DNA from 3 places in the Streptomyces sp. NPDC059695 genome. Region 3 is predicted to be linked to each of the others. Evidence: riboswitches for the same ligand, from Rfam matches in the RefSeq annotation. Region 3 holds a riboswitch; each other region holds the start of a gene.
The links. A riboswitch is a leader RNA that binds a small molecule or an ion and turns the genes downstream of it on or off. The one in region 3 is predicted to bind S-adenosylmethionine.

Region 1 (9,687 bases), on a different contig from region 3:
GACCGACATAATGTCGGTCGTGGCGACAGTAACGACAGTAGAAACAGGGCACGCGCACCCGTCGGTCAATCGACCGAACCTCACCAGCGTCGGAACCATCATTTGGTTGAGCTCCGAGCTGATGTTCTTCGCGGCCCTCTTCGCGATGTACTTCACCCTGCGATCGGTGACGGGTCCCGAGTTCTGGGCGGAACAGGCCTCGGCCTTGAACTTCCCCTTCTCGGCGACCAACACCACGATCCTGGTGCTCTCCTCCCTCACCTGCCAGCTCGGCGTCTTCGCCGCGGAGCGGGGCGATGTGAAGAAGCTCCGGACGTGGTTCATCATCACGTTCGTGATGGGTTCGATCTTCATCGGCGGCCAGGTGTTCGAGTACACCGAGCTGGTCAAGAAGGACGGCCTCTCGCTGTCCTCCGACCCGTACGGCTCGGTGTTCTACCTGACCACCGGCTTCCACGGCCTGCACGTGACGGGCGGTCTCATCGCCTTCCTGCTGGTCCTCGGCCGGACGTACGCCGCCAAGAGGTTCACCCACGAGCAGGCAACCGCCGCCATCGTCGTGTCCTACTACTGGCACTTCGTCGATGTCGTCTGGATCGGCCTCTTCGCCACGATCTACATGATCAAGTAATCGGCTCCGCCTCCACGGCGGACCGAGACATCCAGCAAGCATCGACGCAGAAGATCCTGACACCGGGGTAATCCGTGAAAAAGCTCTCCGCACGACGACGCCATCCGCTGGCGGCGGTCGTCGTCCTACTTCTCGCGCTGGCGGCCACGGGGGGGCTGTACGCCGCGTTCGCGCCCGCGGGCACGGCGAAGGCCGATGAAACCGCCCAGTCCCTCGCCATCGAGGAGGGCAAGAAGCTCTACTCCGTCGGCTGCGCCAGCTGCCACGGAACCGGCGGTCAGGGCACCACTGACGGCCCGTCCCTCGTCGGCGTCGGTTCGGCCGCGGTCGACTTCCAGGTCGGCACGGGCCGTATGCCGGCCCAGCAGCCGGGCGCCCAGGTCCCGAAGAAGAAGGTCATCTACTCGCAGGCTGAGATCGATCAGCTCGCGGCGTACGTCGCCTCTCTCGGTGCCGGTGCGATCACGCCGACCGAGGGCCAGTACAGCCCTGACGGTGCCGACATCGCCCGTGGTGGCGAACTGTTCCGCACCAACTGTGCCCAGTGCCACAACTTCACCGGCGAGGGTGGCGCGCTGACCTACGGCAAGTACGCCCCGAGCCTCGAAGGCGTGAGCCCGAAGCACCTCTACGAGGCCATGCAGACCGGCCCGCAGAACATGCCCTCCTTCCCCGACACGACCATGCCGGAGAAGGAGAAGAAGGACATCATCGCGTACGTTCAGGCCGTCAACAGCGACAAGGCCGACAACCCGGGCGGTCTCAAGCTCGGTGGCCTCGGCCCCGTCAGTGAGGGCCTGTTCGCCTGGGTCTTCGGTCTGGGTGCGCTGATCGCAGTTGCCATCTGGGTCGCGGCCCACACCGCTAAGGCCAAGAAGTCATGAGTAGCCAAGAGATTCCAGAAGAGAACCTGCCGGCAGGGCAGGACACCGCGCACGGCGCGGTGAAGGTCGCCGACGACCCGTTCGCCGACCCGGGCCTCCCGCCCCACAAGCCCCGCATCCAGGACATCGACGAGCGGGCCGCCCGTCGGTCCGAGCGCGCGGTCGCCTTCATGTTCACGCTGTCGATGCTGGCCACCGTCGGCTTCATCGCCTCGTACGTGATCTTCCCGGTCGACAAGATCGTGTACATCTGGCCGCTCGGCCGGGTGTCCGCGCTCAACTTCGCCCTGGGTCTGACCCTCGGTGCCGCCCTCTTCTTCATCGGCGCGGGCGCGGTCCACTGGGCCCGCACCCTGATGTCCGACGTCGAGGTCGCCGACGAGCGTCACCCGATGGCGGCGTCGCCCGAGGTCAAGGCCAAGGTCATGGCGGACTTCGCGGCCGGTGCCGCGGAGTCGGGCATGGGCCGCCGCAAGCTCATCCGCAACACGATGTTCGGCGCGCTGTCGCTCGTACCGCTCTCCGGCATCGTCCTGCTGCGTGACATGGGCCCGCTGCCCGAGAAGAAGCTCCGGGTCACCCTGTGGTCCAAGGGGCTCCAGCTCATCAACATGAACACGAACGAGCCGCTGCGTCCCGAGGACGTCGCGGTCGGCTCGCTGACCTTCGCGATGCCCGAGGGCCTCTCGGAGCACGACGAGCACTTCCAGACCGAGATCGCCAAGGCCGCCCTGATGATCGTCCGGATCCAGCCGGAGGACATCAAGGACAAGCGCGAGCTCGAGTGGTCCCACCAGGGCATCGTCGCGTTCTCGAAGATCTGCACCCACGTGGGCTGCCCGATCTCCCTGTACGAGCAGCAGACGCACCACGTGCTCTGCCCGTGCCACCAGTCCACCTTCGACCTCTCCGACGGCGCCCGCGTCATCTTCGGCCCGGCCGGTCACGCCCTCCCGCAGCTGCGGATCGGCGTGAACGACAAGGGCTTCCTGGAGGCGCTCGGCGACTTCGACGAGCCCGTCGGTCCTGCCTTCTGGGAGCGCGGATGAGCACCGTGACCGAAACGAAGAAAGCACCCGCCGGTGAGCGGGTCGCGGACTGGGCCGACGGCCGCCTGGGGATCTACACGCTGGCCAAGGCCAACATGCGGAAGATCTTCCCGGACCACTGGTCCTTCATGCTGGGCGAGGTCTGCCTCTACAGCTTCCTCATCATCATCCTGACGGGCGTCTATCTGACGATGTTCTTCCACCCGTCGATGAACGAGGTGGAGTACGTCGGACCGTACGTCCCGCTCCAGGGACAGCTGATGTCCGAGGCGTTCAACTCGACCATGCACATCTCCTTCGAGGTGCGCGGTGGTCTGCTCATCCGGCAGATCCACCACTGGGCGGCGCTGATCTTCCTCGCCGGCATGTTCGTGCACATGATGCGCGTGTTCTTCACCGGCGCGTTCCGCAAGCCGCGTGAGATCAACTGGCTGTTCGGCTTCCTGCTGTTCTTCCTGGGCATGTTCACCGGCTTCACCGGTTACTCGCTCCCGGACGACCTGCTCTCCGGCACCGGTGTCCGCTTCATGCAGGGCGCGATCCTGTCCGTGCCGGTCCTCGGCACGTACCTGTCGATGTTCCTGTTCGGCGGCGAGTTCCCCGGCGGCGACTTCGTCGCCCGGTTCTACTCGGCGCACGTGCTGCTGCTCCCCGGCATCATGCTGGGCCTCGTGGTCGCCCACCTCATCCTGGTGTTCGTCCACAAGCACACGCAGTTCGCCGGCCCCGGCCGGACGAACAACAACGTCGTCGGCATGCCGCTGCTGCCCGTGTACATGGCGAAGGCCGGAGGCTTCTTCTTCCTGGTCTTCGGCGTCATCGCGGTCATCGCGGCGATCGCCTCGATCAACCCGATCTGGGCCATCGGCCCGTACCGTCCGGACCAGGTGTCCACCGGCGCCCAGCCCGACTGGTACATGGGCTTCGCCGAGGGTCTGATCCGTGTCATGCCGGGCTGGGAGATCAACCTGTGGGGCCACACGCTGGTCCTCGGCGTGATGATCCCGCTGGCGATCTTCCCGGCGGTCCTCGCGGCCATCGCGGTCTACCCGTTCATCGAGTCGTGGATCACCGGCGACAAGCGCGAGCACCACATCGCGCAGCGCCCGCGCAACGCTCCGACGCGCACCGCCTTCGGTGTCGCCTGGATCACCGCGTACATGATCATGCTCGTGGGTGGTGGAAACGACCTCTGGGCGACCCACTTCCACCTGTCGCTGAACTCGATCACCTGGTTCGTGCGGATCTTCTTCTTCGCCGGTCCGGTCATCGCGTTCATCGCCACGAAGCGGATCTGCCTCGGCCTCCAGCGCCGCGACAAGGACAAGGTGCTGCACGGCCGCGAGTCGGGCATCATCAAGCGCCTGCCGCACGGTGAGTTCGTCGAGGTCCACGAGCCGCTCAGCCAGGGCGAGCTGCACCGCCTCACGGCGCACGAGCAGTACGACGCCGCGGAGCTTCCGCCGGCCGTCGACGAGAACGGCGTGGAGCGCAAGATCGGCCCCATGGAGAAGCTGCGGGTCAAGCTCAACAAGGGCTACTACGGCGACGACAGCCAGATCGCCAAGCCCACGGTCGAGGAGTACAAGGAGATCCAGAGCGGCCACGGCCACCACTGATCACCTGAACACCTGACCTGCTCGAGGTCGCCACGGCGAGAGCCCCGTCCATTCGATGGACGGGGCTCTTTGCCGTCCCCGGAGGTCGATAGGGTGGGACCGTATCCGTCACGTGATCACCAGGAGCTGCCATGAGCGCTGCGACCCCCGCTGGAGGACCTACCACGGCGGGCCGCTCCTGGCCCGTCCTGCTGAACGGCCTGCTCGACGGCAGGGACCTCTCCGCCGACGACACCGCCTGGGCGATGGACCTGATCATGAGCGGCGAGGCGACCGACGCGCAGATCGCCGGCTTCATGGTGGCGCTGCGCGCCAAGGGCGAGACCGTGCAGGAGATCACCGGCCTCGTCCGGACCATGTACGCGCACGCCAACGTGATCGAGGTGCCCGGCCCCGCCGTCGACATCGTCGGCACCGGCGGCGACGGCGCCAAGACGGTGAACATCTCCACCATGGCCTCGATCGTGGTCGCCGGCACGGGCGCCAAGGTCGTCAAGCACGGCAACCGGGCCGCGTCCTCCGCCTCCGGCTCCTCCGACGTCCTGGAGAAGCTCGGCATCAACCTCGACCTGACCCCGCGCCGGGTCGCCGAGGTCGCCGAGGAGGCCGGCATCACCATGTGCTTCGCCGTGAGGTTCCACCCCTCGCTGCGGCACGTCGCCGCGGCCCGCGGGCAGCTGGGCATCCGGACCACCTTCAACGTCCTCGGCCCGCTGACCAACCCGGCCAAGGTGCGGGCCCAGGCCGTCGGCGTCGCCGACCCGCGCATGGCGCCGGTCGTCGCCGGGGTCTTCGCCGAGCGCGGCAACTCCGCCCTCGTCTTCCGCGGCGACGACGGCCTCGACGAGCTGACCACCACCTCCACCTCCCGCGTCTGGGTGGTCAGGGACGGCGGCGTCACCGAGGAGCGGTTCGACCCGAGGGACGTCGGCATCGAGCTCGTCCCGCTGGAGGCCCTGCGCGGCGCCGACGCCTCGTACAACGCCGACGTGGCGCGCCGGCTGCTCGCGGGGGAGACCGGTCCGGTGCGGGACGCGGTCCTGCTCAACGCGGCGGCGGCGCTCACCGCTCTGGAGCCCGGCGCGGGCACCCTCGTGGAGCAACTGGGCGCGGGCATCGCGAAGGCGGCCGAGTCGATCGACTCCGGAGAGGCCCGCCGCACCCTGGAGCGGTGGATCGCCGCCAGCAACGCCTGAGCCCGTGTGAACGGCGCATGTCGTCCCCGTCCCGGATGCCGGGACGGGGTTGCGGCGCCGTGATCGCCTGGCATAGGTTCTGGAACAGGTCATGAGTGACAGCTGCAAGGCCCCGGCCGGCTGTCCGGCAACCCTCCGTCCGTGGCGGGGTGCCCCGGGTGAAGACCAGGTCGTACGGCAGAAGCCTGCGGCAAGCGCGGACCCCTGCGCGTCACCCTGGGGTCCTTGGTCCTCTAGGGAGCGTTGTCTCGTGAGCAAGCGAATGCGTTAGGGCCCTTCCGGCCCCTCTTCCCCTCTCCACCCGTATGTGGCGCGGCCCTTCGCGCGCTGCCGCCCTGCGGGCTCTTCACGCCTTTTCGCGCCCTTTTCCTGCCGGGAGATACCGCTATGTCCGCACGCCCGAACACCGCCACCGTCGACTCCGCCGCCGACTCCGCCGAGCCCTGCTGCGACGCCCCGCTGCCGGTCCTCGGCCGGGACGTCACCGTCCCGCTCGTCACCGGCGGCGAGGTGACCTACGCGGCGCTCGACTACGCGGCCAGCGCCCCGGCGCTCCAGCGGGTCTGGGACGACGTGGCCGCGTACGCCCCCTACTACGGCAGCGTGCACCGCGGCGCCGGCTACCTCTCCCAGCTCTCCACCGACCTCTTCGAGAACAGCCGCGCCACCGTCGCCGAGTTCCTCGACTGCCGCCCCGGCGACCAGGTCGTCTTCACCCGCTCCACCACCGACTCGCTGAACCTGCTCGCCGCCACGATCCCGGCCGGCTGCCAGGTCTTCGTCTTCGAGACCGAGCACCACGCCTCGCTGCTGCCCTGGCGGGACGCCCGCGTGACCTACCTCAACGCTCCGCGCACCCCGGAGCAGGCCGTCGCGACCCTGGAGCGCGCCCTCGCCGACCGCGACCCGTACGGCCCCGCCCTGGTCTGCGTCACCGGCGCCTCCAACGTCACCGGCGAGCTGTGGCCGGTGAAGGAGCTCGCCGCGGCCGCGCACGCGCACGGCGCCCGGATCGTGCTCGACGCCGCCCAGCTCGCCCCCCACCACCCGGTCTCCGTGCGCGAGCTCGACGTGGACTGGGTCGCCTTCTCCGGGCACAAGCTGTACGCGCCCTTCGGCTCCGGCGTCCTCGCCGGCCGCGCCGACTGGCTCCAGGATTCCGAGCCCTACCTCGCGGGCGGCGGCGCCTCCCGCAAGGTGGCCCGCCGGGCCGACGGTGGTGTGGACGTGGAGTGGCACACCACCGCGGCCCGGCACGAGGCGGGTTCGCCGAACGTCATCGGCGTCTACTCGATCGCCTCCGCCTGCAAGGCGCTCACCGGGGCCGGCTTCGACTCCCTCGTCGCCCGTGAGCGCCACCTGATCGACACCGTCCGCGCGGGCCTGGCCGAGGTGCCCGAGGTGCGGGTGCTCTCGCTCTTCGGCGACGACGCGCCCCGCGTGGGCGTCATCTCCTTCGTCGTGGAGGGCTGGAACAGCTCCCACTTCGCCGCCGCGCTCTCCGCCGAGTACGGCATCGGCGTCCGCGACGGCCTCTTCTGCGCCCACCCGCTGGTCCGCACGCTGCTCGGCAGCGACCCGCAGGACCCGGGTGAGTGCGGTGCGCCGGAAGCGGCCCCGGGGGAGCTGTCCCTCAACGCCATCCGGGTGAGCTTCGGCGCCGGTACGCCGGACGAGCACGTGGAGCGGTTCGTCGGCGCCGTGAAGGAGCTCGTCCGGGACGGCGCGCAGTGGAAGTACCGCACCGAGGACGGCCGCTGCGTCCCGGACCGCGGCTGATCGGTCACTCGTACGGGTGAAGGGGGCCTCCCGGTCGGGAGGCCCCCTTCGGGCGTGCCGGGGTGCGCGGCGTCAGGACTCCAGGCCGATGGCGAAGGCCGCCTCCAGGTCGTGCTGGGAGTACGTCCGGAACGCGACGTGCGTGTCCGTCGCCTCGACGCCGGGGATCTTGCTGATGCGGCCGGGGATGACGTCCGCGAGGTCGTCGTGGCGCGGGACCCGGACCATGGCGATCAGGTCGTACGTACCGGTGACCGAGAAGACCTCGCTGACGCTGTCGAGCGCGGCGATCGACTCGGCGATCTCGGGGATGCGGTCCACGCTGGTCTTGATGAGCACGATCGCGGTGATCACGGCTGGCTTTCTCCCTCGGTCGCCGCGGCTGGGGCTTTCACTCTATCCCCACCGCGGAAGCGTCCCCAGGCGTAGAGGAAGCCGACGGAGAAGCCCACCACGTGGGCCAGATAGGCGACGCCGGGTCCGGCGCCCGCCGCCCGCGCGGCCATCCACTGGAGCGTGAACCAGAAGATCAGCACGATCCAGGCGGGGAAGCGCAGCGGCAGGAAGAACAGGAAGGGGAAGAGGCTGGTGACCCGGGAGCGCGGGAAGAGGAAGAGGAACGCCCCGAGCACCGCGGAGATCGCCCCGGAGGCTCCGACCAGGGTCTGCTCGCTGTCCGCGTGCGCCACCGCGTACCCGAGCAGGGCGATGTAGCCGGTCCCCAGGTAGAAGAGGCAGAACTCGACGGGTCCCATGCGTTCCTCGGCCATCGCGCCGAAGACGTACAGGAAGAGCATGTTTCCCAGCAGGTGGAGCCAGCTGCCGTGGACGAAGAGCGCGGTCAGCGGGGTGAGCAGGGCGCGCGGATCGCCGTTCATCAGCTCGGCCGGGACGACGCCCCAGCGGCGGAAGTAGGCGCCCTGGGCGGCCAGCAGCTCGTCGCCCGTGCCGTGTCCGGGGCTCAGCCCGGAGACCGGGCTGATCACGAAGAGCAGGCAGCAGGCGGCGATCAGTGCGTACGTCACGGTGGGTCCGCCGCGGGTGCCCCGCCAGGCCCCGAGCGCCGCGCCTCGCCAGTCGATCATGGACAGATCATGGCGTACCGGGGCCGAAGTGGACAGAGTGCCTCGCCGTGCCCCGCCCTCCCCGCGAGGCCTTAGGGTTACGGGCACCACCGACCGCAGTTCGACGGCGCACCGCGGCCCCCGCACCTGGTACCACGCAACAGGAAGAAGGACGGCACCGATGACGACGGTTCCCCTGCCGACCGACGAGACCCGCTGGCGCTGCACGCTCTGCGGCAATCTGACCCGCTTCGACGTGACGCGCTCCTCCAAGGTCGTGGAGTACGTCCATCTGGACCTGGCCGGAGACCCGACGGTCGAGGAGCGGCAGGTGGTCAGTGAGACCATCGAGTCGGTCCGGTGCCGCTGGTGCAACGCGGTGGACCAGATCGAACTGGTGGACAGGCCGGGCGCCGCCTCCTGAGGGACGGCGCGGACGACATAGGGGTGACGGATCGTGGAGCAGCCCGCGCACGGTGGTGAGCCGGCCGGCGCGGCAGGTGACGCTGCCGAGACGCTCGACCACCCACTGCCGGAAGGCGTACGGCGGCGGGTCGTCGCGCTGGTCGCGGACGCCTTCGGCGGGCTGACCGTCGCGGAGCTGCCCGGGCCCCTGCGGCAGTACGCCCGCTTCACCGCGAGCCGGCGGGCCAAGTTCGCCGGCAACGCGATGGCCGCCGCGCTGGAGAGCGACCCGCTCTTCCGGCAGCGGATCGGCGAGCGGTTCAAGCAGGGCCACCCCGAGCTGGCCGGGGCCGTGGAGACCGGCACCCCGCCCGCGGCCGCCGATCCCGTCGACGTGGCCGCGGCCGCCTACGTGCTGCGCCCGCCGGGCTGGGTCAAGCTGGTCGCCGCCGCGGGCGAGGAGGCGCTGCGGGCCGACGCCGAGCGCGCCGACGAGGCGGGCCGGCGCGAGCTGGAGCGGCTGCGCGAGGAGCTCGCCGCCGCCCAGGACCGCTCCCGGGGCGAGAGCGAGCAGCTCCGGCGCGACCTGGACGCCGCCCGCAAGGAAGCGGAATCGCTTCAGCGCAAGCTGCGCAGCGCCCAGAGCGACGTCAAGCGCGGCGAGGCGGCGCTGCGCAAGGTCCAGGGCGAGATCGAGTCCGCGCGCGCGGAGTCGGCGGCGCAGGTCTCGGCCGCCGAGAGCGAGACGCGGCGGCTCAGGGCCCGGCTCGGCGAGGTCGAGGCGGCCCTGGAGGCCAGCCGCAGGACCGCCCGTGAGGGGCGCTCGGTGGAGGACATGCGGCTGCGGCTGCTGCTCGACACCGTCCTCGACGCGGCCCAGGGGCTGCGGCGCGAACTCGCGCTGCCGCCCGTCTCGGTGCACCCGGCGGACACCGTGGACGCGGTGGAGCCGGGGCGGATGTCCCCGAAGGACATCGCGGCGCGGGCGCTCTCCGAGACGGATCCGGCGCTCCTCGACCAGCTGCTGGCGCTGCCGCAGGCGCATCTGGTCGTCGACGGC
Region 2 (9,687 bases), on a different contig from region 3:
CGGCGGGCGGGCGGTCACGACGGCGATCCGCTGGGTGACGCCTCCGCTCCCTTCCGGAGCCGGTCGGTGACCCGTGCATGATCCGTGCCCCGACCCTCGGCCGCACGCGGCCCTCAGGCGGGCTTGCGCCATACGGAGATGTGTTTCGTGGAGTCCTGCGCGAACGGGGTCCCGTCCCAGTCGGCGACGCGACGCTCCAGCTCCAGTCCGGCGATCCGCGCCATCAGGTCGAGCTCCGCGGGCCAGGCGTACCGGTGCCGGGAGCTGTCCCTGCGGTACCGCCCGTCCGTGCCGTCGCTCGTGAAGTGGTGCGAGACGAGGATCTGCCCGACCAGGTCGAAGGTGTCGAAGCCGAGATGCCGCTCGGAGACGTCGAACGGCACCGCGACCTGGCCCGGAGGAAGGAACCGCAAGGGCGGCACCCCCAGTTCGATGACGAATCGGCCACCGGGTGCCAGGTGACGGGCGGCGTTGCGGAAGCACTCGACCTGCTCGTCCTGTGTGAGCAGGTTGGTGATGGTGTTGTAGACGAGGTAGACCAGGGAGAACTCCCCTGGGACGACGGTGGTGGCCATGTCCCCGATGGTCACCGGGAGCGCTCCGGCGTCGACCTTGCGCCGTAGGACGGCGGCCATGGGCTCGGAGAGTTCGATGCCGGTCACCGGCACGCCGCGCTCCCGGAGCGGGACGCCCACGCGTCCGGTTCCGATGGCGAACTCCAGGGCCCGGCCGTCTCCGGCGAGGTCGGCGAGGAACGAGAGGGTCGGTCCGAGGACGGCGGCCGAGGACATCTCGGTCTCCCCGGCGTCGTAGCGTTCGGCGGTCTCACGGGTCCACAGCTCACTGCTTGTCACGGCCCGCAACTCTGCCCGGTGCAAGGGGCGCTGTCGACCCGATTGTCCTCCGGCGGCGCCGGTCCGGGGGAGGGTCGGCCCCCAGGCTCCGTCGTGGTCATGCGTGGGAGACGACCGCGGTGAGGCGGTCGGCCGCGGCGACGGCGGCCTTCGCGAGCCGGGCGCCGGGCTGCCGGGTGAGGCGCTGGATCGGTCCGGTGACCGTGACGGCGGCCACGACACGGTCGGAGGGGCCACGGACCGGGGCGGAGACGGAGGCCATGCCGGGCTCGCGCTCACCGATCGACTGGGCCCAGCCCCGGCGTCGTACGCCGCTCAGCGCCGTGGCCGTGAAGCGGGCACCCTGCAGGCCCTGGTAGAAGCGCTCGGGTTCCTCCCAGGCGAGCAGGACCTGGGCGGCGGAGCCGACCTTCATGGGGAGCGTGGACCCGACCGGCACGATGTCGCGCAGTCCGGAGGTCCGCTCGGCGGCGGCGACGCAGACGCGCACCTCGCCCTGGCGGCGGTAGAGCTGGGCGCTCTCGCCGGTCGCGTCCCTGAGGGAGATGAGGACCGGACCGGCCGCGGTCAGCAGGCTGTCCTCGTCCGCGGCGGCCGAGAGCTCGCCGAGCCGCGGGCCGAGGACGAAGCGGCCCTGCAGGTCCCTGGCGACCAGACGGTGGCGTTCGAGTGCGAGGGCGAGTCGATGGGCCGTGGGGCGCGACAGGCCGGTGGCGGAGACCAGCCCGGCCAGGGTGGCCGGGCCCGCCGCGAGCGCACCGAGGATCACCGCGGCCTTGTCCAGCACGCCGACACCACTGGAAATATCCGGAATGTCCATGAAAAGAGGTACTCCAGTCTCGGTTCGCGCGCGAAGGCTCGCGGCGATCTCACGCAGGGAGGGAGGGGATGCTCAGCGGGGAAGGGTCGACGAGGTCGGCCGATACGCCGCGGCGATCACGAGACGGGTACGCGGGAGGCCCGGGGCGGGCAGGGCCAGGGCGAAGGACAGCACAGAGAGCACCGTGTCTCCTCATCTTTTCCCGCGCCACGTTGGCGCGGGCCGGAGTTGGCACTGATCCCGGCGGCGCGGCGCGAACAGGGAGCGCCGAGTCGAACGGGGAGTTGCCGGGGCTTCGTAGGGCCGGTCCCTCCACCCCTCTGGATGATTCGCGGAGAACGATACAAGACGCCCAGGGCGGCCTGCCAGCGGCCTCCCGGCCGGGAGTGGCGCCCCGCCGATCCGGTCCGGCCGTGCGGCTGCCGCGGCGCTTCCCAGATCCGGCCGCTCCGGTGTCAAGCGCCCCGTCGCGTCAACCTTGCTGACGGATCGTCAGGAGTGGCGCGATTCTTCCTTGGGGACCCCTACCGACCGGTTCTACTCTCAAGTCACTTTGCGCGGTTCCCCCACGCACCACGCGTACGTACCTCACGCGCAGGCACCCCGCGCACCGCACCGTGCGACGACCCGCACCTCCTCGCACCCCACCGTCGATCACCGAGGAGAACTCATGACCAAGCTGCTCGTCTCCCTCACCGGCCTCGCCGCCGCCGGAGCCCTCGCCTTCGGGGCAGGCGGCACCCAGGCCGCCTCGACCACCGTCCTGCCGGCCGGTCACTCCTTCGCCGCCAAGCTCACGGGCAAGGCCACCTTCGTCGCCGGGTCGACCACGATGACCTGCACCGTCTCCGCCTCCGTACCGGCGAGCGGAGCCAACAACGCCGTCCCCGCCGCCCCCGGCAACCACAACGCGGCGGGCCCCGTCTCCGTCCCCGTCAACCCGCCCGGCTTCAGCGGCTGCACGACCAGCATCTTCGGCGTGAACGTGACCATCACGAGCAACGCCGCCAACGGCCCCTGGACCCTCACCCTCCAGAACGGCGCCCCCGCCACCGGCGGCTTCACCATCCCCAAGGGCGGCGTCCTCATCAAGACCAGCGGCCTCGCCAGCTGCACCATCACCGCCTCACCGGCCGGACCGACCGCCGTCAACGGGACCTGGACCAACGGCACCCCGTCCCGGCTGGCCATCGCCGACGCCCCCGTTCCCGCGACGGCCACGGGCGGCTTCCTCTGCCCGACCGGCAACCAGTCCGCGACCTTCAGCGCGACCTACCAGCTCACCGACACCACCGACCCGGCCCAGCAGATCACGGTGACCGGCTGACGGATCCGGCAGAACCCACGCGCCCCGCCCCGCCATGGACTGTATGGCGCACCGAGCGCTCCACTCGGGTGATTCCGGTGGCGCGCGCCCCGCGACCACGGGTGTCTGGACGAAGGAAGCGCAGGCAGGAAGTGGGAGAGCATGGAGCGGAAGGACAAGCGCCTCGCGACGCGCTGGGCCGCCGGGGTCGCGGGAGTGGTGTTCGCGATCCTGACGGCCACGGCGATCGTCCTGGTGCGCATCGCCCTGCCGAGCGGAGTCGACGCGGCCGGAGCGACCGTGGACGCGGGGCAGCGGAGCGCCGTGCGGACGGCGCTGGAACTGATTCCGTTCGCCGGGATCGCGTTCCTCTGGTTCATGGGCGCCCTGCGTGAGCAGGGAGGCGACCGCGAGGACAAGTTCGTCTCCACGGTCTTCCTCGGCAGCGGTCTGGTCTTCGTCGCCACGCTGTTCGGCGCCGCCGCGGCGGCCTGGAGCGTGATCGACGAGGGCGGTCAGGGCTCCTCCTTCGGCCGCGACGTCGCCTACGCGCTGCTGACCACCTACGCCATGCGGATGGCGGCGGTGTTCGTCATCACGACCTCGACCATCGGCCACCGGCTCGGCGTCCTCCCGCGCCCGCTGGCCGTCGTCGGCTACCTGGCGGGTCTGACGCTGCTCGTGGTGGGAGCGAGCCTGCCCTGGTCGGAGCTGGTCTTCCCGGCCTGGGTCCTGGTCCTCAGCCTGAACATCCTGGGGGGCCGCGAGTCCGCCGCGGCACGCCCGGCCGCCTCGGCCTGACCCGGCCGGACGGCTCACTCGATCGGTCCGCTCCCCATCGCCGGGGACCCCCCGGCCGACGAGAGTGGGCGCAGGGGGCATACCGGTCATTGGAGAGGACCGATCCCGTGGTGAGCATTGCCGTCGATCTGAACCGCTGCCAGGGGTACGCGCAGTGCGCGTTCCTCGCTCCCGAGATCTTCACCATGCACGGCGACGAGGCGCTGCTGTACGACCCCGACGCCGACGAGGCCCTGCGCGAGAAGCTGGCCCAGGCCGCCGCGGCCTGCCCCGTACAGGCCATCCTCGTCGATGACGTGGACGAGCCGGCCGAGGCGGTGCCCGGTGCTCGGTGACGGAGCCCTGGAGCAGCTCAGACGCGAGGGCCGCATCGTCGTCGTCGGCGCCTCGCTGGCCGGCCTGCGGGCCGCCGAGACCCTGCGCGCCAAGGGCTTCACGGGATCGCTGACCATGATCGGCGACGAGCCCTGCGAGCCGTACGACCGGCCCCCGCTGTCCAAGGGCGTCCTGCTGGGCAGGGCGCGCGCCGATCGGACCGCTCTGCCCCGGCTCCGGTCCGTCGACGCCACCTGGCGGCTCGGCGTTCCCGCCACGGCCCTGGACATGGCCGCGAGGACGGTGCGGCTGGCCGACGGCGACGAGGTGCCGTACGACCGGCTGCTGATCGCCACGGGTGTCCGGGCACGGCCGTGGCCGCGCGAGGAGGAGGCGGAACTCGACGGCGTCTTCGTGCTGCGCACGCGCGCCCACGGCGCCGCGCTCGCCCGGCGGCTCGACGAGGGACCCCGGCGGGTCCTCGTCATCGGGGGAGGGTTCGCCGGCTCGGAGGTCGCCTCCGCCTGCCGCGAACGAGGCATCCCCGTCACCGTCGCCGAGCGCGGAGCGGCGCCCCTGGTCGGCGCGCTCGGCGGGGTGGTCGCCGCGGTGGCCGACGGCCTCCAGCGCGAGCACGGTGTGGACCTGCGCTGCGGGGTCATGGTCACCGCTCTGGAGGGAGACGCCTCGGGACGGGTGCGCGCCGCGCATCTGTCCGACGGCTCCACCGTCGAGACCGACGTGGTGGTCGTCTCGCTCGGAGCCCTCCGCAACACCGAATGGCTGTACGGATCAGGGCTCGGCGCCGGACCCCGCGGCATCGCCTGCGACGCCGGGTGCCGGGCCTTCGACATCCGCGGCATCGTCACCGACGACATCTACGCCGCGGGCGACGTCGCCCGCAGCCCCCACCCCCTCTTCGGGTACCAGTTCCTGTCGCTGGAGCACTGGGGCAACGCCGTCGCGCAGGCCGAGATCGCGGCGCACAACATGCTCAGCGCGAGCATCGACCGCCTGCCGCACATGGACGTGCCGGCCTTCTGGTCCTCCCAGTTCGGCGTCAACATCAAGTCGGTCGGCGTGCCGTCGATGGCGACGGAGATCCTGATCACGCAGGGCTCCCTGGACAGCCGCCGGTTCGTCGGCGTCTACGGATACCAGGGGCGCGTCATCGGCGCCGTCTCCTTCGACCAGGGGCGATGGCTGCCGTTCTACAAGGAACTCATCGAGAAGACCGCGCCGTTCCCGCCGCAGTTCCCCACGGTCGACCGGCACGCGGACGGACAGCGCCCGATGGACGCGGACTTCCCGGACCCCTCGGTCCCCAGCCACGGCCCCACCGTGACCCTCAGCGGATACTCGCCGGCCGACCGCCGCATCACGTTCACCCCCGCGCACTGATCCGCACGGCCACAAGGACCTGCCATGACGCCCACCCTGCTGCACCAGATCCTGGACTACGCCAACCGGGCCGACCCGTACCCGGTCTACGAGGAGCTGCGGAAGACCCCGGTCCATCACGAGGCCGACGGGCCGTACGTGATCAGCACCTACTACGAGATCCGCAGCCTCCTCCACGATCCCCGGATCAGCTCCGACGCCCGCAACCAGGCCTCCGGCGCCGACCCGCTGGCGGAGTCGTCCCCCGAGGAGAGCGCCCTGCCGCCGAGCTTCCTCCGGCTCGACCCGCCCGAACACGACCGCATGCGGCGCATGACGAACCGGCACTTCGGCCCGCCGCACTCCCCCCGCCGGGTCGACGGAATGCGCCCGGAGCTCCACGCCATCGTCGACGGCCTCATCGACGGTCTCGCCGACCCGGGCCGGATCGACCTGGTGGAGGAGTTCTCCTACCCGTTTCCCGTGACGGTGATCTGCAGACTGCTCGGAGTGCCGCGCGAGGACGAGGCACGCTTCCACACCTGGGCGGACACCCTCGCCGCCAGCCTCGACCCCGACCCGGACGCCGACCCGGCCGAGCGGGGCAAGGGCGCGCACGAGGCCCGGATGGAGCTGGGCATGTACCTGGCGGGCCTCATCGAGGAGCGCCGGAAGAACCCCGGGGACGACATGCTCTCCCAGCTCGCGACGGCCAAGGGGCCGGACGGTCCCATGACCACGATGGAGCTGCTCAGCACGGCGGCACTGCTCCTGATCGCGGGCCACGAGACCACGGTCAACCTCATCACCAACGGGATGCTGACCCTGCTGCGTCATCCCGACGTCCTCCAGCGCCTGAAGACCGAACCGCGCCTGGCCGTCCCGATCGTCGAGGAACTGCTCCGCTTCGAGCCGCCGGTGCAGCTGCTCCCGGGTCGCACCACCCTCGCCGACGTCGACGTCCGGGGCGTCACCATTCCCAAGGGCTCGACCCTCTGGCTGGTCCTGGCGTCCGGCAACCGCGACCCCCAGCGCTTCGAGAACCCGGACCGCTTCGACCCGGACCGCCCGGACATCCAGCACCTCGGCCTGGGCAGCGGCATCCACAGCTGCTTCGGCGCACCGCTCGCCCGGCTGGAGGCCCAGCTCGCCCTGTCGGAGCTGGCCCGGAGGCTGGAGAACCCCCGTCTGCTCGACGACCCGCCCCCGTACCGCCAGAACGCCGTACTGCGCGGGCCGCGCCATCTGCACATCGCGTGCGACGGGATCAGGTCCCGAGACGCGTGATGCCTTCTCTAGTCAATCTTGACTAGAGTGGTCTGCATGGGTGAGAAGACCATTCCGATCCTGCCGTGCCGGACGATCCAGCCCGTTCGCGACTTCTACACGACCCTCGGGTTCGAGGTGACCTTCCAACAGGCGAGCCCCAGTCCCTACCTGGCCGTCCAGCGCGGAGGCATACACCTGCACTTCTTCGGCATGAAGCGGTACGAGCCGGCCGGGTCGTTCAGCACGTGCATCGTCCAGACCGATGACGTCGACGGGCTGTACGCGAACTTCCGGGCCGGCCTGAAGGCGGCGTACGGGAGAGTGCCGAACCGCGGGCTGCCACGGATCGGGCCGCTGAAGAACACGTCACACGGCGTGCGCCAGTTCCTCATGACCGACCCGGGCGGCAACTGCATCCGCTTCGGGCAGCGGACGAGCGACGACCAGCACCACCGGCCGGCCCCCGAGGAGACCTTCGCCCGGGCCCTGCACCACGCATCCCTCCTCGCGGACTCCAAGGAGGACCCGGCGGCCGCCGCGAAGATCATCGACCGGGCGCTGCGCCTTCGGGACGAGCGGCCCGCGCCCGTACAACTGCTGCGTCTTCTCGTCCTGCGGGCCGATGTCGCCGCGCGCCTCGGCGAGAAGGACACCGCGACGTCCGCGCTCGCCGCCGCCACCGCGGTCCCCCTCACTCCGGAGGAACAGGAGTCCGCGCACGACGACCTGGAGCGCCTCGGCCAGCTGCTGAACTGATCGGAGGGTCCGGCCTCACGCCAGGCCGGCGGCGATCGCCCGCCGCACCGCCTCGGCGCGGTCCCGGATGCCGGCCTTGGCGAACAGGTTGTTGATGTGCGTCTTGACCGTGGCCTCGCTGACGAAGAGCCGCTCGGCGATCGCCCGGTTCGGGAGCCCCTGCCCGATCAGCGCCAGCACCTCGCGCTCGCGCGGGGTCAGGTCCTCGGGCAGGGCAGCCGTCGGCGCGGACCGCTGGGCCCCGGTCACGGCGGCGAGCAGACGGTCGCGCACCTCCTGGTCCAGGACCGACTGGCCGGCGGCGGCGGCGCGGATCGCACGTGCGATGTCCTCGCGGCCCGCGTTCTTCGTCAGATACCCACGGGCACCCGCGGCCAGCGCGGCCATGATCGAGTCGTCGTCGGCGAACGTCGTGAGCACCACCACGGCCACGTCCGGGTGCGCCTCGCTCAGCCGACGCGTCGCCTCGGTGCCGTCCATCCCCGGCATCCGCAGGTCCATCAGGACGACGTCGACCGGCTCTCCGGCGACGATGTCCAGCACCTCGCGTCCGTTGGCGGCGGTCCCGACGACGCGGATGTCCCCGGCGAGCGCGAGAACCATCGCCAGGGGCTCGCGGACGGCGGCCTGGTCGTCGGCGACGACCACGCTGATCAGGGGAGAGGCCGCGGCCGACTCGCTCATACCGGGATCACCACCTCGACCTTCCAGGACCCCCGCCGGGGGCCGGACGGCACGAGACCCGTCGTCACCGTTCCGTTCATGAGGGCGACGCGCTCACGGATGCCGATCAGCCCCATCCCGCTCCCCGTACCGGTGGCGGACGCCGGCATCGTCCCCGGCTCGTTGACGATGGTCAAGGTGGTCGTCCCCTCGTCGTACGCCACCGCCACCCGCACCCTTCCCCCGGGAGCGTGGCGCGTGGCGTTGGTCAGCGCCTCCTGCGCGATCCGCAGGAGGTCGTGCGTCACCCGGGTGGGCAGCTCGCGCACCGTCCCGGTCACCGTGAGTCCCTCGTGGTGCCCGGACGATTCGAGCAGGGCGGTGAGACTCTCCAGCAGGGGCAAGGCCTCCTCGCGCAGCGCACGGACGGTCCACTGCGCCTGCTTCAGGCTCTCCCGCACCAGACTCTGCGCCCGCGCGGTCGCCTGGCGGGCCTTCTCCGTCTCACCGACCTCGATCAGCGCGTCCGCCAGTTCGAGCTGCATGTTGATGCCGGCCAAGGAGTGCGCGAGGACGTCGTGGACGTCCCGTGCCACCCGGCCCCGTTCGGTCAGCACCAGCGTGCGGGCCTCGGCGCGAGCGGCTCGCTCGGCTGATTCGGCAGCCGAGATCGCGGCCTCGACGGCCTGATTCCGGCTCCGGCCCGACATGCCCGCCAGGACCAGCGCGCCGGTGGACAGCCCGGCCGTGAACAGCAGCCCCTGCTGGCCGGGCTCGGCCTGCGACGCGAGGGCGACGCCGCTCAGCAGGCTCAGCGCGACCGCGAGGACCGTGGCTTGTCCGGCCTCCAGCCGGTAGCCGATGAAGGCGGCGAGGAAGAAGGCGAAGAGCGACGCCGTCCCCGATTCCGCGACCGCCATCAACGCGGCCGCCGCCACGACACCGACCACCATCAGGAGCAGGAGGAGGCGCTCGGGAAGGAACCGCCGGGGAACGAGCCGCAGGGCGAAGACGCCGAAGTTGACCGCGAGGAGCAGGGCCACAGCGAGACCGCGGCCACTGAGGCCCATCGGCCGAAGCGTGAGGACCTCGACGACGAGGAGAACGACCGCCCACACCCACTGAGCGAGCCGGATCCGCTCCGTGGGCCGTGGCTCGGTCTCCTCGGCCCGGCCGGGAATCCACCGGTTCCTCAGTGGCATGCTGCGACGATACGGCATGATCACCGCACCCGGCCGGCCAGCGGCACGGCCGGCGTCGCGGGCCGCGTCGTACGGGCGACCATCCGGCTGCGTACGAAGATCGTGGCCAGACGGGTGACGACCTCGGCGACCGCCATCAGCAGCAGGGCGGTGACCCATGCCTGCTGGCTGGTGATCCGGTGCTCGACGCTGAACCTCGCGACGTCGTCGGCGCCGCCGTGGTCGACCCACAGCTGGAACGCCAGGCGGGCGCCCATGCCGAGGACCCACAGGACGGCCGAGACCGCCCCGGCCTTGATCAGGAGATCGCCGTTCAGCGAG
Region 3 (9,687 bases):
CGCAGGACGGGTCCCGGCCGCCGTCCGGGCAGTTCGAGCGCGGGGACCGCACGACCACGCCGCCGCGGAGCCGCCCGTCGCCCGTCGCCGGATCCCTGACCGTCACCGAGTAGGTGACCGTCGCCGTCCTCCCGGCCGGGAGGGTCCCCACGTATCCGATCCCCGGCTTCTCGTACGAGACCCTGCCGAGGTCCGTCCGCACGTCGCCGTTGTAGTCGGCGTCGTCCAGGATCCCGGTCAGGTCGTCGCCGAAGGTCGCGTCCGGGTGGTCGGTCCCGCCGGTGTTCTTCGCCGTGATCGTGTACGTGACGGTGTCGCCCGGCTCCACCGTGCGCGGGGTCGCCGTCTGGGTGATCTCCAGGTCGGGGACCGGCACCGAGAGGGCGAGCCCGGCCGGCACGTAGGTGTCGCCGCCGGTGGAGAAGGTGAGGTCCGCCGAGGTCGCGCCCGGCGGGACGGCGCCGGGCGGGACGTCGAAGGCCTTGGCGTCGACGCTCAGGTTGTCGCCGAGCCGCGGGGCGACCGCGCCGTCGGCCGCGCCGGCGAAGAAGTCGTCCGTGGTGCCGGTGCGGGCCTCGGTGACGCTCCTGCCGTCCACGAGGAACCGGTCGCCCGGCGTGTTCCGGTCGCCCTCGTACGCCGTCACGCTCGCGCGCACCGTGCCGGGGCCCCGCCGGAAGCCGTCCACGGTGATCGTGGTCGCGGGGGACGTGGAGCGCTGGAGGACGTGGCCGCCGTAGACGTGGACGCTGCGCCGCACGGGGGCCTTCACCGGGTCCGGGCCCGGGAACGCGTGGACGACCGTCAGGGACCAGCCCGCCACGCAGCCCTTGCCGCTCGGCGCCCACACGTGGCCGACCGCCACCCGCGCGTCCGTCCCCGAGACGCCCGCGAAGGCGGCGGTCACGTCGGACTCGCCCGTGTAGTAGTGCGGGCCGCCGGTGTCGGCCGGGTCGGCGACCATGCTGTCGATCGAGACCGGGGTCGCCGCCCCGGCCCCGACCCTGAGCACCGGGGCCGTCGTCGTCGGGTCGCCGGGGGACCGCCCGACGTCCGCGCCGGAGGGGTCGCAGCGCTGCAGCGGGGCGCCGCTCGGGCCCTTGTACGTGCCGTCGTTGCCGCCCCAGAAGAGGCGGGCGTACGCGACCCGGGCACCCGCAGGGATCCGCACGTGGCCGGTGCTGGAGCCGTATGCGGCGGTCCCGGTGCCGGCCGCGTCGATCCGCCGCATCACGAAGGTGTTGTTGTTGTCCGAGCCCTGGCCCGAGGCCGCCGCCGCGCAGCGCGCCGCCGGGCCGGCCGGGGCGTCCGGGCAGCCCATGACCGTGTTGCCGATCGTGGTGAAGTCGCCGTACAGCGACGCGTCGTACCGCCGGCCGAAGGGCTCGATCACGTCCGCGGCGGCCGGGGCGGCCGTCGCGCAGGCGAGCGAGCCCGCCGTGAGCCCGAGGGCCGCGAGCACCCTGCCCAGGTGATGGTGTCTGAAGCGCATAAAAGGGCAATTTATGCAAAACAGATCATCACGCGGCGTTACGCCACGCGGCGCTGCGCGTACTCCGTGACCTCGGCCATCGGCGGCCGCTCCTCGGTGTCCACCGCGTACGTCCGCGGCTCGAAGCCCTTCTCGCCCCGCTCGAACTGCGTCAGCCACGGCCGCACCAGATGGCCCCGCGAGAGCCGCAGCTGGGCCGTCCGGTAGATCGCCGCCGCCATCCGGCCCAGCGCGAGGCCGTCCTGGTGCCGGTGCTTGCGCACCCCCACGTCCACCTGGGCCAGCGCGTCCAGGCCCACCGTGTGCAGGGCGTCCACGAGCAGCCCCAGCTCCACTCCGTAACCGACCGGGAACGGCAGCCGTTCGAGCAGCGAGCGCCGCGCCGCGTACTCGCCGCCCAGCGGCTGCACGAAGCCGGCCAGCTGCGGCCAGTGCAGGTTGAGGAGCGGGCGGGCCACCAGTTCGGTGACGCGGCCGCCCTGACCGGGAGTCCTGCCGGAGGCGGGCCCGTCGAATTCAGGACCGAACGGGCGGTCGTACATCGCCTTCACGAGGTGCACGTCCGGGTCGGTGAGCAGCGGGCCCACGATCCCCGTCACGAAGTCCGCCGAGAAGTCCCGCAGGTCCGCGTCCACGAAGCACACGACGTCCCCGCTCGTCACCATCAGTGACCGCCAGAGCACCTCGCCCTTGCCGGGCACCGCCGGTATGCGGGGGAGTATCGCGTCCCGGGCGACCACCCGCGCGCCGGCCGCCGCCGCCACCTCCGCCGTGCGGTCCGTGGAGCCCGAGTCGATCACCACCAGCTCGTCGACGAGCGGCACCGCCTCCGACATCAGTTCGCGCCGGATCACGGAGACGATGTCGCCGACCGTCGCCTCCTCGTTCAGCGCGGGCAGGACGACGCTGACCGTCGTGTTCCGCTTGGCTGCGAGCACCCGGTCGAGCGGGCGGTCGGACACGGACCAGGACCGCCGGGCCAGCCAGCGCTCCACTTCCTCCAGCACGTGATCTCCATCTCGCGGTTCGGACGGCCGGTTCATGGTTCCGGGCCTTCGGTTACAGTCTTGAACAACGCGGATGCCCGATGCACGTCGGGGTGCCGACCGCGTCGGAGCGCAGGAACGAAAGTCCACCACGCTTCACAATCGAATACCGCTCATCCAGAGGGGCAGAGGGAAACGGCCCGTTGAAGCCCCGGCAACCCTCCAGTCGGTTCGTCTCGCCCACCCGTCTCCCGGCCACCACCCCTAGTGGTGTCCTGACGGACGCAGTTCTTTGCGCGAGGTCCCCGGCTAGGGAAGGTGCCAAATCCGTCTCATGGCGAAAAATTCGTCATGGGAAAGATGAGGAGAAAGGGCCTCGCCTCCATGGCTGTTCAGACCGTCGCACCCACCAACGTCGACCTCGGTCCCGCGTCCGGGCTCTCCTGTCGCGAATGCGGTGAAGTCTTCCCGCTCGGCCCGATCTTCGCCTGCGAGCTCTGCTTCGGACCGCTCGAAGTCGCGTACGACCTCCCCACCGGTGACCCCGAGGCACTGCGCAAGCAGATCGAGGCCGGCCCCGCCAACATCTGGCGCTACGCCCCGCTGCTGCCCGTCCCGGCCGACGTCGCCGAGAAGCCGAACCTGAACCCCGGCTGGACCAAGCTCGTCCAGGCCGACAACCTCGCCGCCGAGATCGGCGTCGCCCCCGGCAAGCTCTTCGTCAAGGACGACTCCGGCAACCCGACCCACTCCTTCAAGGACCGGGTCGTCGCCCAGGCGCTCGAAGCCGCCCGCGCCTTCGGCTTCACCACCCTCTCCTGCTCCTCCACCGGCAACCTGGCCGGCGCCGTCGGCGCCGCCGCCGCCCGCGCCGGCTTCCGCTCCTGCGTGTTCATCCCGCACGACCTGGAGCAGGGCAAGGTCGTCATGGCCGGTGTCTACGGCGGTGACCTCGTCGCCATCGAGGGCAACTACGACGACGTCAACCGCTTCTGCTCGGAGCTCATCGGCGACCCGCTCGGCGAGGGCTGGGGCTTCGTGAACGTCAACCTCCGCCCGTACTACGGCGAGGGCTCGAAGACGCTCGCGTACGAGATCTGCGAGCAGCTCGGCTGGGTCATCCCCGACCAGCTCGTCATCCCGATCGCCTCCGGCTCCCAGCTCACCAAGATCGACAAGGGTCTGCAGGAGCTCATCAAGCTGGGCCTCGTCGAGGACAAGCCGTACAAGATCTTCGGCGCCCAGGCCGAGGGCTGCTCCCCGGTCTCCGCCGCCTTCAAGGCCGGCCACGACGTGGTCCGCCCGCAGAAGCCGAACACGATCGCCAAGTCGCTGGCGATCGGCAACCCGGCCGACGGCCCGTACGTCCTCGACATCGCCCGCCGCACCGGCGGCGCCGTGGAGGACGTGAACGACGAGCAGGTCGTCGAGGCCATCAAGATCCTCGCCCGCACCGAGGGCATCTTCGCGGAGACCGCGGGCGGCGTGACCGTCGGCGTCACCAAGAAGCTCGTCGAGGCCGGTCTCATCGACCCGGACCTGACCACCGTCGTCCTCAACACGGGCGACGGACTCAAGACCCTGGACGCGGTGGCCGACACCTCTCAGGCGACCGTCACCATCCGCCCGAGCCTGGAGGCGTTCCGCGACGCCGGCCTGGCCGTCTGAGTCCGTCCGCCTCCTGGCCCACCGAAAGGTTCCGCAGTCATGGCCGTGAACGTCCGCATCCCCACCATCCTCCGCACCTACACGGGCGGTCAGTCCGAGGTCCAGGCCGAGGGCGCGACCCTCGCCGAGGTCATCGCGGACCTGGAGAAGAACCACACGGGCATCGCCGCCCGCGTCCTGGACGACCAGGGCAAGCTGCGCCGCTTCGTCAACGTCTACGTCAACGACGACGACGTGCGCTTCGAGCAGGGCCTGGAGACGGCCACCCCGGCCGGCGCGGGCGTCTCGATCATCCCGGCCGTCGCCGGCGGCTGCTGAGCCGCACCGGCTGTCCCGTCTTTCTCGAATTGCCCCTTCCGCGTCAATAAGCGGAAGGGGCAATTCTGCATGGTTGAGCGCGGTAGAGTTGGGGAAGTCACCTCCGCTGCTCATGCCGGGCGCATATGAGAATGCGTCCCCGCACGACAAGAAGCAGCCAAAGTGCCTGCGCGTTGTGTACGTTCTGCGCGCTTTGCCGGGCCCGACTTGCCCCGTAATTCCGGGGATTCTCCCCAATTCCCCTTTCCGGGACGCCCAGAATTCTCGGTCGAATGACCTGTTGCAGAGGGCAGTTGGGCAGATACATTCAGCGGCGGTCGACGCGTTCCGGCGCAGGGTCTGACCCGGGTCCGCGAGGTGCGGTCCCGCGCAAGGGCCAGTAATAGGGGAGTTAGGCATGGCTCAGGGCACCGTCAAGTGGTTCAACGCGGAGAAGGGCTACGGCTTCATCGCGGTAGACGGTGGTGCGGATGTTTTCGTCCACTACAGCGCGATCCAGATGGATGGCTACCGCAGCCTCGAAGAGGGCCAGCGGGTCGAGTTCGAGATCTCGCAGGGCCAGAAGGGTCCGCAGGCGGACATGGTCAAGCTCGCCGTCTGAGCGCGGCGCGATCGGCCACCGACGCAACGCCGTCGAGGGGTCCGCATCCCTGAGGGGATGCGGACCCCTCGTGCGTTCCCGAACCTCGCCGGAGAGGTGCCCGATCCACGAGAGTCGCTTGCACTCGCATGGGTCGAGTGCTAATCATTGGCGTTAGCACTCGGAAGGTGAGAGTGCTTACGAGGATCGGGCAGACGAGGCCCGCGGCCAGGTGGGGCAAGGAACCACCGGGCACGCAGGCCGTCCGTCGCGGGCGTCGGCGCGGTCCTGGAGCGTTATCCACCCCATGTCCGGGAGGACCACTTCACATGGCCAAGATCATCGCGTTCGACGAGGAGGCCCGGCGCGGTCTCGAGCGCGGCATGAACCAGCTCGCTGACGCCGTCAAGGTCACCCTCGGCCCCAAGGGCCGCAACGTCGTCCTCGAGAAGAAGTGGGGCGCCCCCACGATCACCAACGATGGTGTCTCCATCGCCAAGGAGATCGAGCTCGAGGACCCGTACGAGAAGATCGGCGCCGAGCTGGTCAAGGAAGTCGCCAAGAAGACGGACGACGTCGCCGGCGACGGTACGACCACCGCCACCGTTCTCGCGCAGGCGCTCGTCCGCGAGGGCCTCCGCAACGTCGCCGCCGGTGCCAACCCGATGGCCCTCAAGCGCGGCATCGAGAAGGCCGTCGAGGCCGTCTCCGGCGCCCTGCTGGAGCAGGCGAAGGATGTCGAGACCAAGGAGCAGATCGCTTCCACGGCCTCCATCTCCGCCGCCGACACCCAGATCGGCGAGCTCATCGCCGAGGCGATGGACAAGGTCGGCAAGGAAGGCGTCATCACCGTCGAGGAGTCCCAGACCTTCGGTCTGGAGCTGGAGCTCACCGAGGGCATGCGCTTCGACAAGGGCTACATCTCGGCGTACTTCGCCACCGACATGGAGCGCATGGAGTCGTCCCTCGACGACCCCTACCTCCTGATCGTCAACTCCAAGATCTCCTCCGTGAAGGACCTCCTTCCGCTCCTGGAGAAGGTCATGCAGTCGGGCAAGCCGCTGCTGATCATCGCCGAGGACGTCGAGGGCGAGGCCCTGTCGACCCTGGTCGTCAACAAGATCCGCGGCACCTTCAAGTCCGTCGCGGTCAAGGCCCCGGGCTTCGGCGACCGCCGCAAGGCCATGCTGAACGACATCGCCATCCTCACGGGCGGCACGGTCATCTCCGAGGAGGTCGGCCTCAAGCTCGAGAACGCGGGCCTGGACCTGCTCGGCCGCGCCCGCAAGGTCGTCATCACCAAGGACGAGACCACCATCGTCGACGGTGCCGGTGACAGCGAGCAGGTCGCCGGTCGCGTGAACCAGATCCGCGCCGAGATCGAGAACTCCGACTCGGACTACGACCGCGAGAAGCTCCAGGAGCGCCTCGCGAAGCTGGCCGGCGGCGTGGCCGTCATCAAGGCCGGTGCCGCGACCGAGGTCGAGCTCAAGGAGCGCAAGCACCGCATCGAGGACGCCGTTCGCAACGCGAAGGCGGCCGTCGAGGAGGGCATCGTCGCCGGCGGTGGCGTCGCCCTGCTCCAGGCGTCGAGCGTCTTCGAGAAGCTCGAGGCGGACCTGGCGGGCGACGAGGCCACCGGTGCCAACATCGTCAAGCTGGCCCTTGAGGCCCCGCTGAAGCAGATCGCGGTCAACGCCGGCCTCGAGGGCGGCGTCGTGGCGGAGAAGGTCCGCAACCTGCCCGTCGGCCACGGCCTGAACGCCGCGACCAACGAGTACGTCGACCTCATCGCCGAGGGCATCATCGACCCGGCGAAGGTCACGCGCTCCGCGCTGCAGAACGCCGCGTCGATCGCCGCGCTGTTCCTCACCACCGAGGCCGTCATCGCCGACAAGCCGGAGAAGGCCGCCGCGCCGGCCGGCGGCGGCATGCCGGGCGGTGACATGGACTTCTGATCCTGACGGATCGGCAGTTCATCGCTGAACGCGAACGAGGGCGGCACCCCCACCGGGGGGTGCCGCCCTCGGGCGTTGCGCGGGACGGGCCCGGCGCCCGCCGACGCACTCGGCACCCGCCCGTGGACCCGTTCATTCGCTTTACGGGAGTGCCGGGGTGATCCTGGAATGGACCCTTTCGTGAAAGGAACGGAGCCATGGTCACCCTCCTCACGACGCCGGCCGACCGCGAACTGGTCATCACCCGTACCTTCGGCGCCCCGCCGGCCCGCGTCTGGGAGGCCTGGACGCGGCCCGAGCACGTGCGGGCGTGGTACGGGGTGGCGGGGCTGACCACGACGGTCGTCGACATCGACCTGAGGACGGGCGGGGCCTGGCGCTGGGGGCAGCGGGCGCCGGACGGCCAGGAGATCGTCTTCTCCGGCACGTACGAGGACGTCGTCCCGGTGGAGCGGCTCGACTACACGGAGGTGTTCGAGCAGATGCCGGACGCCGAGCCGGTCCGCGTGACCCTGACCTTCGACGCGACGCCCGACGGCGGCACGGCCCTGACCAGCACGTCCTTCTGGCCCTCGAACGAGACGAGGGACCAGGCGCTGGCGGCGGGCATGGAGTCGGGGGTGCGGGAGCAGTACGACCGGCTGGCCGAGCACCTGGCGGGGATGTAGCCCCGGGGCTACGGGCGGCGGAAGAGGCCCGTCCAGAGGAAGGACTCGCCGAAGGCGGGGGATTCCGCGTCCTGGGCGCGCATGCGGCGCAGTTCGATCTCCGTCAGGCCGGCCCCGGCCGGGTCGGCGAAGAGCGCGCGGAGCGCGGTGTCGGTGTAGGCGAGTCCGCCGTGCAGCCGGCCCTGCCGGTAGAAGTCGGCGTCGGGGAGTTCGGAGCCCATGCCGCCCTCGCCGGCCGCGAACGCGGTGAGCGCGAAGTGGCCGCCGGGGGCGAGGGCCCGGTCGAGGAGGGCGAGGTAGCTGATGCGGCGGTGCGGGGGGAGGTGGTGGAAGCAGCCGGAGTCGTAGACGAGGTCGTACGGCCCGTCGAGGGCGGCGGTGAAGGCGTCCCCGCACACGAACCGGACGTTCTCGGTGCCCGTCGCGGCGGCCCGTTCCTCCGCCCAGGCGACGGCCGTGGGCGAGAGGTCGACGGCGGTGACGTCGAAGCCGGCCGACGCGAGGTGCAGGGCGTTCCGGCCGGGCCCGCAGCCGAGGTCGAGGACCTTGCCGCCGGCCGGGAGCAGGCCCCGTCCGACGTACGAGAGGAGGTTCTCGTCGGGCTTCGCGACGAAGAACGGCACGGGCCTGTCCCGGTCCGCGTAGAACCCGTCCCACCACGCGGCCCCGCCCTCCGTCCAGCGGTCGGCGCCGGGCGGGAACAGGCCGTCGAGCAGGGTGAGTACGTCGTCGATCGTGCGGATGTCGCGGTGTGTGGCGTCCAAGTGGATCTCCCCTCCGAGTCCCCCAAGAATAGGGTGAGTTGAAGGAAAAGCCCAGGTCAGAGGCGGTGTGCAGATGTCTCGTGCGGGCGCCGGTCGGCCCGTGGCGGGGCTCCCGACCCTCTGGGGCGGAGGCGGCCCGCAGGCCCCCGGAAGCCCGCCTCCAGGCCCCGGAAGAGCCCTTCCAGGGCTTCGCGGGGCCCGGTTTCTGGCGCCTTCGAGGGCCGTCAGGCCGGTGGGGCCAGGAGTTCCGCGTCCTGGCCCGCGCGGCGCAGCGCGTCCGCGACGAAGCCGTTCGCCTTCAGCTCCTCCACCGTGTCGCGGAGGAACGCGACGGTCTCGGGGCGCCGGTCCACCGTCGTCCCGACGGCCTGCCGGATCTCCATGAACCGGCCCTCGATCAGCCGCACGTCCGGGTGTGCGGCGGCGTACGCGGTGAGCGGCTGCCGGATGCCCGCGCCGGCCTCCAGGTCCTCCGCGCGGAACGTGTCGACGCCCTCCTCGCCGCGCACCACGGTCGCGTGGGCGAGACTCCGCGAGAGGAACAGGTCGTAGGCGGAGCCCTTCTTGACCCCGATCCGCACGCCCGGTGCGTCCACCTCCTCGACGGTGGTGAGCGCCGAGCCGCTCGGGACGGCGTACACGCCCTCGATCACGACGTACGGGGCGGTGAACGCGACCTCCGTCTCCCGCGCCGGGTCCACGGCGAGGAAGCAGAGGTCCGCCCGGCCGTCTGCCATCGCGTCGAAGGACTTCCGTGCCGCGTCGAAGCAGAGGAGCTCGACGGGCAGGCCGAGCCGCGCCCCGATCTCCCGCGCCAGGTCCACGGTGATCCCGCCCGGCGCCTCGGGGGTGCCCTGCGCGAGCACCGGGTTCCCGAGGTTGACGGAGGCCCGGAGGACGCCGGTGGGGGCGAGGTCGGCGGCGACTGCGGGGTTCGGTGGGGTGGTGGTCGTCATGGGCGGAGTCTAGGCAGGGGGTGGGCGCGGTCGGGCGGGGTGGTCGCCGTCCCCCGTCGAGCTCGGCGAACACCCCCCGTCCGGCCGGGGGTTGGCCCCACCTCCGACCCGCCTGTCTGCCGGATGGGGCCCGTGCGCCCGGTCCGCGAGGCTGTGCGCATGACAACGAACCGTGGACGCAAGGCCCTGATGCTCGCCCTCTCCGCCGCCGCCGTGGCCGGCGTCGCCCTCGCCGGTGGCGGGGCCGCCCCCGCCGCTGCCGCCGGACTGCGGTGGGGCGACTGCGACCCCGCCGTG

Region 1: linked by a shared signal. The riboswitch ahead of ACFV2S_RS36655 (aminotransferase class V-fold PLP-dependent enzyme) and the one ahead of thrC (threonine synthase) in region 3 are both predicted to bind S-adenosylmethionine.
Region 2: linked by a shared signal. The riboswitch ahead of ACFV2S_RS10475 (IclR family transcriptional regulator) and the one ahead of thrC (threonine synthase) in region 3 are both predicted to bind S-adenosylmethionine.

What each region holds. Positions count from the first base shown of each region.
Region 1 covers NZ_JBHWFF010000059.1:8,615-18,301, reverse strand. The annotation lists gene ACFV2S_RS36680 (heme-copper oxidase subunit III) at 11-631, shown strand; gene ACFV2S_RS36675 (c-type cytochrome) at 706-1,515, shown strand; gene ACFV2S_RS36670 (Rieske 2Fe-2S domain-containing protein) at 1,512-2,564, shown strand; gene ACFV2S_RS36665 (cytochrome bc complex cytochrome b subunit) at 2,561-4,183, shown strand; gene trpD (anthranilate phosphoribosyltransferase) at 4,315-5,379, shown strand; SAM riboswitch class IV at 5,467-5,582, shown strand; gene ACFV2S_RS36655 (aminotransferase class V-fold PLP-dependent enzyme) at 5,767-7,158, shown strand; gene ACFV2S_RS36650 (Lrp/AsnC family transcriptional regulator) at 7,231-7,512, opposite strand; gene ACFV2S_RS36645 (rhomboid family intramembrane serine protease) at 7,509-8,243, opposite strand; gene ACFV2S_RS36640 (hypothetical protein) at 8,404-8,646, shown strand; gene ACFV2S_RS36635 (NYN domain-containing protein) at 8,680-9,687, shown strand, end outside.
Region 2 covers NZ_JBHWFF010000006.1:225,115-234,801, forward strand. The annotation lists gene ACFV2S_RS10465 (oxygenase MpaB family protein) at 1-70, shown strand, start outside; gene ACFV2S_RS10470 (class I SAM-dependent DNA methyltransferase) at 114-854, opposite strand; gene ACFV2S_RS10475 (IclR family transcriptional regulator) at 952-1,674, opposite strand; SAM riboswitch class I at 1,864-2,005, opposite strand; gene ACFV2S_RS10480 (hypothetical protein) at 2,345-3,001, shown strand; gene ACFV2S_RS10485 (hypothetical protein) at 3,143-3,781, shown strand; gene ACFV2S_RS10490 (ferredoxin) at 3,892-4,116, shown strand; gene ACFV2S_RS10495 (NAD(P)/FAD-dependent oxidoreductase) at 4,073-5,497, shown strand; gene ACFV2S_RS10500 (cytochrome P450) at 5,522-6,763, shown strand; gene ACFV2S_RS10505 (bleomycin resistance protein) at 6,800-7,501, shown strand; gene ACFV2S_RS10510 (response regulator) at 7,517-8,185, opposite strand; gene ACFV2S_RS10515 (sensor histidine kinase) at 8,182-9,366, opposite strand; gene ACFV2S_RS10520 (hypothetical protein) at 9,387-9,687, opposite strand, start outside.
Region 3 covers NZ_JBHWFF010000035.1:28,079-37,765, forward strand. The annotation lists gene ACFV2S_RS31515 (hypothetical protein) at 1-1,492, opposite strand, end outside; gene ACFV2S_RS31520 (glucosyl-3-phosphoglycerate synthase) at 1,531-2,499, opposite strand; SAM riboswitch class I at 2,649-2,845, shown strand; gene thrC (threonine synthase) at 2,839-4,146, shown strand; gene ACFV2S_RS31530 (MoaD/ThiS family protein) at 4,186-4,464, shown strand; gene ACFV2S_RS31535 (cold-shock protein) at 4,862-5,065, shown strand; gene groL (chaperonin GroEL) at 5,374-7,002, shown strand; gene ACFV2S_RS31545 (SRPBCC domain-containing protein) at 7,200-7,670, shown strand; gene ACFV2S_RS31550 (class I SAM-dependent methyltransferase) at 7,679-8,434, opposite strand; gene ACFV2S_RS31555 (transporter substrate-binding domain-containing protein) at 8,659-9,390, opposite strand; gene ACFV2S_RS31560 (alpha/beta hydrolase) at 9,550-9,687, shown strand, end outside.